DNA from 2 places in the Microbacterium sp. YJN-G genome. Region 1 is predicted to be linked to the other one. Evidence: riboswitches for the same ligand, from Rfam matches in the RefSeq annotation. Region 1 holds a riboswitch; the other holds the start of a gene.
What was found. Region 1 has a riboswitch for thiamine pyrophosphate ahead of thiC (phosphomethylpyrimidine synthase ThiC). Riboswitches for the same ligand answer to the same signal wherever they lie in the genome.

Region 1 (5,497 bases):
TCGTCAGCGGTGCCGCGACCGCCGCCACGACCCCGAACCAGAACAGCAGTCGATGGCGCCCGATGCGCGTGGAGGCGGCGCCGGTGGCGACCATCGCGACCGCCGAGACGATCGTGGCCACGAGCATCGTGAACGCCACCGCCGAACCGTCCAGGCCGATGATCGTGCCGAGCTGAGGGGTCAGCAGCGCGACGGCAATGTTCGTGAACAGCCACAGCCCCGTCATCAGCACGAACAGCCGGACGAACGTGCCGCGCGAACCACGCACCGCGGCCGTGATCACGCCGGCGGCGGGCGGGCTCGGCTCGTCGCGATCCTCGACGCGCAGACGGAGATAGAGGAACAGCGCCGCGGTGAGGAGCGCTCCGGCGAGGAAGGGGAAGCGCCAGCCCCAGCCGGCGTAGGCGTCGGGGCCCAGGATGGCGAGCAGTCCGAGCGTCGATGCGGCGAGGGTCGCGTTGGCCGCCGGCGACATCGCCATGATCAGGCCGCTGAGCGCGCCGCGACGCCGCGGCTCGGCCCACTCCATCGCCAGGGGGATCGCCGCGGTGTACCCGCCGCCAATGAACACCCCGCCCAGAAAGCGCAGGGCGACGAGGGCGACGAGCCCTGCATGCCCGGCGCCCAACGGCACGAGCGCCATCGCGAAGGTCACGAGGGCGACACCGGCGACGCTGATCCTGGTGATGCGCGAGCGGCCGATGCGGTCGGCGAGCGGGCCGAAGATCGCCGAGCCGAGGGGTCGGCCGATCAGCGTGGCGACGAACACCAGGGCCGAGGCGAGGGCGGCGTTCGGCGCTCCGTAGATCGCCACCGCCGCCGGCGCGAGGGCGAGCACGGGCAGGAAGATGTCGAACTGGTCGATGTAGTTCGTGAGCACGGCTCCCCGGGCCGCGCGCGCCGCCCCGTGACCCGGAGCAGGGTGCGCGACGGGTGCCTGAGCAGTCGACGTGTCAGTGCGCACGAGCGGGCACCTCCGGGGTTGGCAGGTACACGCTGGCGCCTGACCGGCGGAACTCATCCGACTTCGCGGCCATGCCCTCTGCGGCGATCCGCGCCTGATCGGCCACATCGCCGAACTCGTCGCGGATGTCCTGCGAGATGCGCATCGAGCAGAACTTCGGCCCGCACATCGAGCAGAAGTGCGCCGTCTTCGCCGGCTCGGCGGGCAGGGTCTCGTCGTGGAACTCCTCGGCCGTATGCGGATCGAGGGAGAGCGCGAACTGATCCCGCCAGCGGAACTCGAACCGCGCCTTCGACAGCGCATCGTCGCGAGCCTGCGCGCCCGGGTGGCCCTTTGCGAGGTCAGCGGCGTGCGCCGCGATCTTGTACGTGATGACGCCGGTCTTCACATCGTCGCGGTTCGGCAGGCCGAGGTGCTCCTTCGGAGTGACGTAGCAGAGCATCGCCGTGCCGTAGCGGGCGATCTCGGTCGCACCGATCGCCGAGGTGATGTGGTCGTAGCCGGGGGCGACATCAGTGACGAGCGGTCCGAGTGTGTAGAACGGGGCCCCGTCGCAGAGCTCCTGCTGACGCTCGACGTTCTCGCGCACGAGATGGAAGGGGATGTGGCCCGGTCCCTCGACCATCACCTGCACGTCGTACTGCCACGCACGCTTGGTGAGCTCGGCGAGCGTGTCCAGCTCGGCGAACTGCGCCTCGTCGTTCGCATCCGCGATCGACCCCGGCCGCAGCCCGTCGCCGAGAGAGAAGGCGACGTCGTAGCGCGCGAAGATCTCGCACAGCTCGTCGAAGTGCTCGTAGAGGAAGTTCTCCCGGTGGTGGCCGAGGCACCAGCCGGCCATGATCGATCCGCCGCGCGAGACGATGCCGGTGACCCGGTTCGCCGTCAGCGGCACATACCGCAGCAGCACGCCGGCGTGGATCGTCATGTAGTCGACGCCCTGTTCGCACTGCTCGATCACCGTGTCGCGGAAGATCTCCCAGGTGAGGGCCTGGTGGTCTCCGTTCACCTTCTCGAGCGCCTGGTAGATCGGCACGGTGCCGATCGGGACCGGGGAGTTGCGCAGGATCCACTCGCGAGTGGTGTGGATGTCGTCGCCGGTGGACAGATCCATGACGGTGTCGGCGCCCCAGCGAGTCGCCCACTCCAGCTTCGCGACCTCCTCGCGGATCGACGAGGTGACCGCGGAGTTGCCGATGTTCGCGTTGATCTTCACGAGGAACGCCCGCCCGATGATCATCGGCTCGGATTCAGGGTGGTTGACGTTGGCGGGGATGATCGCGCGCCCGGCCGCGACCTCGGAGCGCACGAGCTCGACGTCGCACCCCTCGCGCAGCGCGACGAAGCGCATCTCGGGCGTCACGATGCCCTGACGTGCGTAGTGCATCTGCGTGACACGGCGCCCGGCCGCGGCCCGCAGCGGCGTACGGGGCGAGCCGGCCCATTCGTCGCTGGCGCTGCCGCGCCGGATCGCGCCGCGGCCATCGTCCAGCAGATCCCTGGCGCGACCGTCGTACGCCTCGACGTCGCCGCGGGCGGCGATCCACGCCGCGCGCTGCGCGGGAAGTCCCACCGTCGGGTCTGCGCCGGGCCCCGCGGTACGGTACACCGTCACCGGAGTGTTGGTCGCACCCGACGGCGAGTCGTCGAGGTCGATCGCGGTGACGGGAACGTGGATGCCGTGCGCGGCGTCGATGAGATGGTCGAGTCGGTGCGTCGCGTAGTTCTCGGCGGACGTCTTCTCGGAGGGGACAGCAGACAGCACCATTCAGGGCTCCTTCTTCCTTCGCCGGCATTACCCGGACAGGTTCAGACGGTGCTCGGACGGCGTCAGCCCGATCTCAGCCCCCTGCCATGGGGCGCCCGTGGGATCTCGCGTGAAAGAGTACACCTCCGGGGTGCGGGTCGACGGCGACAGTGTCGCCGGATGTCTTCAGGAACGGTCAGTCGGCAAGCGCCAGGGACCGCTGCTCCACCAGCGGGAACACCTGCTCGGCGATCCGGTCGAGCTCCTCGTCGAGCGGAGAGGCCTGGATCAGCAGCAGGCTGATGCCCGCATCCGCGTAGGCGTTGATGCGCTCGGCGACCTGCTCGGCCGTGCCGACCAGGTTGGGGCGCAGGCCGCGCGTGCCCACCGAGTACTCCCGCTTCGACAGCTCGAGCGAGAGGTTCGAGTTCTGCCGGAACTGCTCGAACGACGCGTAGCCGGGGGAGTCGGGGTCGACCGTGGTGATGCGCTCGAGCTCGCGCTGCGCCTCGGCCTCGGTGTCGCGGACGATGACGTACGCGGGCATGCCGAACTCCTCGATCGGCCGGCCGTGCAGCCGTTCGGAGCGGGCGTTCATGTCGGCCACGTTCGCACGAACCTCGTCGAGGGTGCCGCCGTGCATGACGTAGGCGTCGGCGAAGCCGGCGATCGCCTCACGACCGGCGTCGCTCTCGCCGCCGGCGAAGATCACCGGGTGCGACGACGGCTTGGGCTCGACGATCGTGCCGTCGAACGCGTAGTGGTCGCCGCTGAAGGTGAACGGCGTCTGCTCCCACAGGCCGTTCAGCACCGAGACGAACTCCGTCGCCTGCGCGTAGCGGGCGTCATGAGCGGGGAACACGCCGCCGAACTGCCGCGCCTCCTCGGCCCACCACGCGGCGACCACGTTCAGCGCGACGCGGCCTGGCGCGATGCTGTCGAGCGTCGACACCGTCTTCGCGAGCACCGCCGGCAGATGGAAACCGGGGCGCACGGCGGTCATCACCCGCAGATGCTCGGTCGCGGCGAGGATCGCCGCCGACAGCGACCAGGCCTCCAGGCTCGGAGCATCCGTGCCCTTGCGGTCGTTCAGGTACAGCTCGGGCACGAGCGTGGTGCGGAAGCCGAGCCGGTCGGCCTTCATCGACACCTCGCGGATGTACTCCCAGGTGGCGGCCATGCGGCCCTCATCGCGGACGTTGCGCAGGAAGCCGCCGTAGACGGGCGTCCAGTATCCGAGGTCGATGGCCATGATGCTCCTTCAGCAGGTGGTCGGCGGTGCGGTCGGTGCGGGGATCAGGCGCGGGCGAGCTGAGGCTCGGGTTCGGTGCGCGACGACTCGCCGATGATCGTGAGCGCCCGGTCGAGGTCGGCGATGAGGTCGGCCGGGTCCTCGATGCCGGTTGACAGCCGCACCGTGTTCAGCGAGATGCCCGCCGCCGCGCGCTGGGCGGGCGTGAGGTGGGAATGGGTCATGGATGCCGGGTGCGCGATCAGGCTGCGGGCGTCGCCGAGGTTCGCGACCAGGCGGAACACGCGCAGCTCATCGATCAGGCGGGCGATGCGATCCGTGGCCTCGGGCTCGGGGCCGGCGATGTCGAACGAGAACACCGAGGGGATGCCGTGGGGCAGGTAACGCGCGGCGAGATCGTGCCAGGGGTTGCCCGCGAGTCCGGGGTGGTGCACGCGGGCGACGGCCGGATGCTGCTCGAGATGCCGTGCGATCGCCAGTGCGCTGGATGACTGGCGGGCCACGCGCAGGTCGAGGGTCTCGATGCCCTGCAGGATCTGCCAGGCGTTGAACGGCGACAGCGAGGGGCCGAGGTCGTGCACGTACTTCGACTTCACGAGCGCCGCGAACGCGAAGCCCTGCCCGAAGCGCTCCCACAGCACGAGGTCGCCGAAGCGGGTGTACGGGGCGGTGAACTGCGGCCAGCGCTCGGGCTCGGCGCCGAAGTCGAAGGTGCCCTGGTCGACGACGACACCGCCCAGCGAGGTGCCGTGCCCGGCGAGGAACTTCGTCGCCGAGTGCACGACGAAGTCGGCGCCGTGCTCACCCGGGCGGATCAGCGCCGGGGTGCCGACCGTGCTGTCGATGACGAGCGGTACGCCCGCCTCGTGGGCGATGTCGGCCACGAGCCGCAGATCGAGCACCTGCGCGATCGGGTTGGCGACGACCTCGGCGAACACGGCCCGCGTCTGCGGCGTGATCGCCGCCCGCCACGCATCCGGGTCGTCCTGGTCGACGAAGGTGACCGGGATGCCGAAGTCGGCGAAGGTGTCCTGCAGCAGGTCGACGGTGCCGCCGTACAGCTGGTCGGCGGCGACGATGTGACCGCCGCGGCCGGCGAGGGCCAGCAGCGTGACGGCGACGGCGGCCTGACCGGACGCCACGGCCACGGCGCTCACGCCGCCCTCGAGGGAGGTGACCCGCTCCTCCAGCAACTGCTGGGTGGGGCTGGCGTTGCGGCTGTAGATGATGCCGGGGCGGCGCAGCGCGAACAGATCGGCCGCCTCCTGCAGGGACGAGAACTCGTAGGCCGCAGTCTGGTGCAACGGGGGGACGGCGCCGAACGCGGGGGTGCCGGCGCGGAAGCCCGCCTGCACCTGGCGCGTCGCGAACCCGCCGGTCATGCCGTCACTCCTTCGCGGGCACCGGACAGGCTCCGCACGATCGGGGCGTGCACGTCGCCGGAGCGCAGACGCTCGAGCCACAGCACGATGGTCGCGGCCACGCTGCGGTGGCTCTGGTCGTTCAGTGCGTCGTGCAGGCCGCCGACGGTCTC
Region 2 (5,497 bases), 170 kb from region 1:
GGATCGACCTGCCCCGCGGGTTCACGCAGGGCGTCGTGGGCGTCGACTACTCCGACGATGAGATCACCGGTGCGCTGCAGACGATCGGCGCCGAGATCACCCCTTCGGCGGACTCGGGAGCCGAGCAGGGCGATGGCTGGTTCGTCATCCCGCCGAGCTGGCGTCCCGACCTCACCGACAAGTGGACCCTCGTCGAAGAGGTCGCCCGCATCCACGGGCTCGACCGCATCCCCTCCGAGCTGCCCACCCCGCCGTCGGGCCGCGGGTACACCGCGCTGCAGCAGGGGCGCCGCCGCGTCGCCGACGCGCTGGCGGCCGCCGGGTTCGTCGAGACCCCGGCGTTCCCGTTCACGACCGAGGAGCAGAACGATCTGCACGGCTCGGCCACGGGGGAGCGGCTGCCCAGCATCCGCCTCGCCAACCCGCTCGACGGGCAGGCGCCGTACCTGCGCCGCTCGCTGCTTCCGGGCCTGCTGCAGACCGCGCACCGCAACATCTCGCGCGGTCTCGTGGATCTCGCGATCTTCGAGAGCGGCTCCGTGTTCACGCCCGAGCAGGGTGTGGTCTACGGCACCGACTTCATCCCGCCGCTGGGGCGGCGTCCCGACGACGAGACCCTCGCCGCGCTGAATGCGTCGATCCCGCCGCAGCCGCGTCACGTCGCCGTTCTGCTGACGGGCAGCATGACCCCCCGCCAGCCGGGGCGCCCGGCGCAGCCGGCGAGCCTGGGTGATGCACTGGATGCCGTGCGCGTGATCGGCGTGGCCGCCGGCGTCGAGATCGACGTCGCACAGACCAGCCGCGCCGCCCTGCATCCCGGCCGTGCCGGTGTGCTGTCGGTGCGCGGCGAGGAGGTCGGCTACGTCGGCGAACTGCATCCGCAGGTCTCGGCGGATGCCGATCTGCCGGGCCGCGCCGTGGTGCTCGAGCTCGATCTGGATCGCGTGCTGACGCTCGCAGGCGACCGGGTGGTCGCGGCATCCCTGTCGACGTTCCCCGCCGCCACGCAGGACGTGTCGCTGGTCGTGGGCGTCGAGGTCCCGGCATCCGAGGTGCGCGCCGCGCTCGTCGAGGGCGCCGGCGACCTGCTCGAGGCCGCGCGACTGGTTGACGACTACCGCGGCGAGGGACTCGGCGAGGGGCAGAAGAGCCTCAGCTTCGCGCTGCGGTTCCGCGCACCCGACCGCACGCTCACCGCGGCCGAGGCCACCGAGGCCAAGCTCGCCGGTGTCGCGGTCGCGACCGAGCGCTTCGCCGCCACGATCCGCGACTGACCGCTTCCTCCGCCGAAACCCCTCCTGGTTGCCGAGACCCCTCCTGAATCACGTGATTCACGAGGGGTGTCGGCACTGGTGAGGGGTTTCGACGCTTAGGGGCGCGGGAGTCGTGGGGGCGGGGCAGGATGGGGGCATGACCTCAAGCTCGACGTTCGCCGCCTGGCTGCGCGCCCTGCCTGCATTGGCGGGCGAGCCGCCCGCGCTCGACACGGATGCGCTGCCGGATGACCCGGTCGTGCTGTTCGAACGCTGGATCCGCGAGGCGGCCGGGGCGGGCGTCGCCGAACCGCACGCCGCGACCCTCGCGACGGTCGACGCCGAGGGGATGCCGGACGCGCGCACACTGATCGTCAAGGACGTCACCGACCGCGGCTGGGCCTTCGCCGGCCCGCGCGGCTCGGCCAAGGGCGGCCAGCTCGCCGCCGCCCCCGCCGCCGCGCTGAGCCTGTGGTGGCAGCCGCTCCGTCGCGCCGTGCGCGTGCGCGGAAGGGTGCAGGAGGCTCCCCGGCAGGAGAGCGACGCCGATCTCGCCGCCCGCTCCGCAGCCGCGCGCGAGGGGCTGCAGCCCGGCGAATGGGTGCGCTGGTGGCTCGAACCGCAGCGGGTGGAGTTCTGGCAGGGAGCCTCCGACCGCAGGCACCTGCGGATCGTCTACGAGCGGGCCGACCGTGCGTGGACCCGCAGTATCGTGAACGGCGAGACCACGAAGAGCGAGCGGTGAAGGAGCGGCGATGAGCGACTATCAGGTGACCGAGATCGGCGGGCTGGATGACTGGCGCGCACACTACGGAGGCTTCGCGCCCGCACGCTCCCGCGACGGCAGGAGGGTCGTGGACCACGAGCTGACCATGCAGTACATCGGCATGACGGCCAACGCGCTCCAGCCGGGCGAGGAGGCCGGGTACTGGCACGCCCACAGCCGCGTCGAGGAGCTCTATGTGTTCCTGGAGGGTCAGGGCCAGATGGGCCTCGACGACGATGTCGTCGACGTGCGCGCGGGGTCGGTCGTCCGGGTCGGCCAGGACGTCTGGCGCACCTGGCGCGCGCACCCCGACAGTCCCGGCGAGCTGCGCTGGCTCTGCATCCGCGCCGGCGGCGAGCAGCTGCCGCACCTGCCCGATGACAGCAAGCGCGACCCCGACCGCCCGATGCCCTGGCCCGACGCCTGAGCCGTCCGTCCCCCTTCCGCCGAGACCCCTCCTAATTGCCCACACCCGTCCTGAATCGCGTGATTCACGAGGGGTATCGGCAGCCACGAGGGGTTTCGGCGTCAGAGGCGGGCTAGACTCGCCACGAGTGACACGGGGTGCCGCATCCGCGGCTGAGATCACACCCGTCGAACCTGATCTAGTTCGTACTAGCGAAGGGATGTCGCGAATGAGCGATCTTCTGCGTCCACCGACCGAAATCGCGGCCACGGCCGCCGAGCTGCTGGGAGAGCTGCGCGCGGCAGCGCCCCTCACGCACTGCATCACCAACAAGGTGGTGACCGGCTTCACCGCGAACGTGCTGCTCGCCCTGGGTGCCGCACCCGCGATGGTCGACATCGTCGGCGAATCCGGCATGTTCGCCGGCATCGCCTCCGGACTGCTGGTGAACCTCGGCACCCCCGGCCCCGAGCAGCGCGAGGCGGCACGCGAGGCGGTCGCCGGCGCGAACGCCGCGGGGACGCCCTGGGTGCTCGACCCGGTCGCCGTCGGCGCGCTGCCGGTACGCACCGCCCTCGCACACGACCTCGTCGCGCAGCGGCCGACGGCGATCCGCGGCAATGCGTCCGAGATCCTCGCGCTCGCCGGTCTGAGCGCAGGCGGCAGGGGAGTCGACGCCACCGACACCCCGGATGCCGCCCTCGACGCCGCCCGCACGCTCGCCTCCGAGTGGGGGAGCGTCGTGGCCGTGTCGGGCCCGGTCGACCACATCACGAACGGGCAGCGGATCGTGCGCATCGCCAACGGCGATGCGCTGCTGACCCGGGTGACCGGCGGCGGCTGCGCGCTCGGCGCGGTGATGGCCGCGTTCCTCGGCACCGCCCGCGCAACAGGCACCGATCCGCTGGATGCCGTCGCCGCCGCCACTCTCGTCTATACGGTCGCCGCGGAACGCGCGGCCGTCACGGCATCCGGCCCCGGCAGCTTCGCCGTCGCGCTGCTCGACGAACTGGCGGCGATCCAGCCCGCCGAGCTCGCCGATGCCGCTCGCGTCGACGAGGCCGCTCTCTCGGGGGAGTCGGCGCGATGAGCCTCGACCTGTCGCTCTATCTCGTCACCGACGACGCGCTCTGCGGCGACCGCGGGGTGGTGCAGACCGTCCGCGAAGCCCTGGCCGGCGGAGTCACGGTCGTGCAGCTGCGCGACAAGCACGCCTCCGACGCCGAGACCGCAGACCGCCTCGTCGAACTGTCCGACGCGATCGACGGGCGGGCGCTCCTGCTCGTCAACGACCGGCTCGACGCGGCCGTCGAGGCGCGCCGTCGCGGAGCGCGCGTCGACGGCGTGCACCTCGGCCAGTCGGATGCCGCGGTCCGGCACGCCCGTGCTCTGCTCGGAGCGGATGCCGTCATCGGACTCACCGCGAACACCCCCGAGCACCTCGACGCCGTGCGCGGGCTGCCCGCCGGCACCGTCGACTACGTGGGCGTCGGGGTGATCCGGCCCACCTCCACCAAGCCCGACCATCCGCCGGCACTCGGCATCGACGGGTTCCGCGCGCTCGCCGCATCCAGCCCGGTCCCCGCCGTCGCGATCGGCGGGGTCGGCATCGACGACGTCGCCGCGCTGCGGGATGCCGGGGCGGCGGGCGTGGCCGTGGTGTCCGCGCTGTGCGCGACCGACGACCCGCGCGCCGCGGCCCGCGCACTGCGGCGGGAATGGCGAGGAGCGCGCACGCCGCGGGTGCTCAGCATCGCCGGCAGCGACCCGTCGGGCGGGGCGGGCATCCAGGCCGATCTGAAGTCGATCGCCGCGAACGGCGGCTACGGCATGGCGGCGATCACCGCCCTCACCGCGCAGAACACGCAGGGCGTGCGCGACGTGCACGTGCCGCCGACCTCGTTCCTGCGCGCCCAGCTCGACGCGATCGCAGACGACATCGGCATCGACGCGGTGAAGATCGGGATGCTCGCCGGCACCGAGATCATCGAGACGGTCATCGCGTGGCTCGACGAGCAGCGACCGCCGGTCGTCGTGCTCGACCCGGTGATGGTCGCCACCAGCGGCGACCGGCTGCTCGACACCGCAGCCGAGAGCGCCCTCGTCGATCTCGCCGCGCGCGCCGATCTGATCACCCCGAACCTCGGTGAGCTCGCGGTGCTCGCCGGCCGGACGCTCGAGGGCTGGGACGACGCGCTCGACGCCGCTCGCGAGGTCGCCGCGCGCACCGGAGCGCTCGTGCTGGCCAAGGGTGGCCACCTCGATGGTGACCAGTCACCGGATGCCCTGGTCGGGCCGGGCGGCGTCATCGCCGGGTATGACGGTGCGCGGATCGCCACCACCAGCACGCACGGCACCGGATGCTCACTCTCGGCCGCCCTCGCCACGACGCGCGCGCGGGGGCTCGACTGGACGCAGGCGGTCGCCTCCAGCCGTGCCTGGCTGCGAGAGTCGCTGACCGACGCGGATGCCCTCGACGTCGGCCGCGGCCACGGTCCGATCAGCCACTTCGCGGGGCTGTGGCGGCGCGGCGGCCTGGAGACGCGTCCCTCAGCCGAGAGCATCCGCGAGGAGTGGTGGCGCAGCGCCGAGCACATCCGGCGCGACATCGACGAGCTGCCCTTCATCCGTGCGCTCGCCGACGGCACGCTCGAGCGCAGGCTGTTCCTCGAGTACCTCGCGCAGGATGCGCTCTACCTCCGCGAGTACGCCCGGGTGCTCGCCGAGGCCGCCCGGCTCGCACCGACCCCTCAGGAGCAGGCGTTCTGGGCCGACTCGGCGCACGGTGCGATCGCCGTCGAACTCGAACTGCACGCGGGATGGCTGACGCCGGCCACCGGCGTCTCAGTCGGCACTTTCGACACCCCGCCGAGCGCGGTGTGCACCGCGTACCTCGACCACCTGCGCGCCGCCGCCTTCACCGGCGACTACCGCGTGCTGATCGCCGCGATCCTGCCCTGCTTCTGGCTGTACACCGACCTCGGGCTGCGGCTGCATGCCGGCGACTTCGGCGCGTACGCGCGCGATCCCGAGCATCCGTACGCGTCGTGGCTGGCGACGTACGCCGACCCG

Region 2: it holds a riboswitch for thiamine pyrophosphate, as region 1 does, so the genes downstream of both, thiM (hydroxyethylthiazole kinase) here and thiC (phosphomethylpyrimidine synthase ThiC) in region 1, are expected to answer to the same signal.

Annotation. Positions count from the first base shown of each region.
Region 1 is NZ_CP060402.1:2,296,153-2,301,649, reverse strand. It holds gene H7694_RS11070 (MFS transporter) at 1-964, opposite strand, end outside; gene thiC (phosphomethylpyrimidine synthase ThiC) at 954-2,732, opposite strand; TPP riboswitch at 2,727-2,841, opposite strand; gene H7694_RS11060 (LLM class flavin-dependent oxidoreductase) at 2,908-3,963, opposite strand; gene H7694_RS11055 (O-acetylhomoserine aminocarboxypropyltransferase/cysteine synthase family protein) at 4,008-5,345, opposite strand; gene H7694_RS11050 (alpha/beta hydrolase) at 5,342-5,497, opposite strand, start outside.
Region 2 is NZ_CP060402.1:2,129,271-2,134,767, reverse strand. It holds gene pheT (phenylalanine--tRNA ligase subunit beta) at 1-1,274, shown strand, start outside; gene H7694_RS10260 (pyridoxamine 5'-phosphate oxidase family protein) at 1,411-1,998, shown strand; gene H7694_RS10255 (cupin domain-containing protein) at 2,009-2,446, shown strand; TPP riboswitch at 2,570-2,663, shown strand; gene thiM (hydroxyethylthiazole kinase) at 2,655-3,515, shown strand; gene H7694_RS10245 (bifunctional hydroxymethylpyrimidine kinase/phosphomethylpyrimidine kinase) at 3,512-5,497, shown strand, end outside.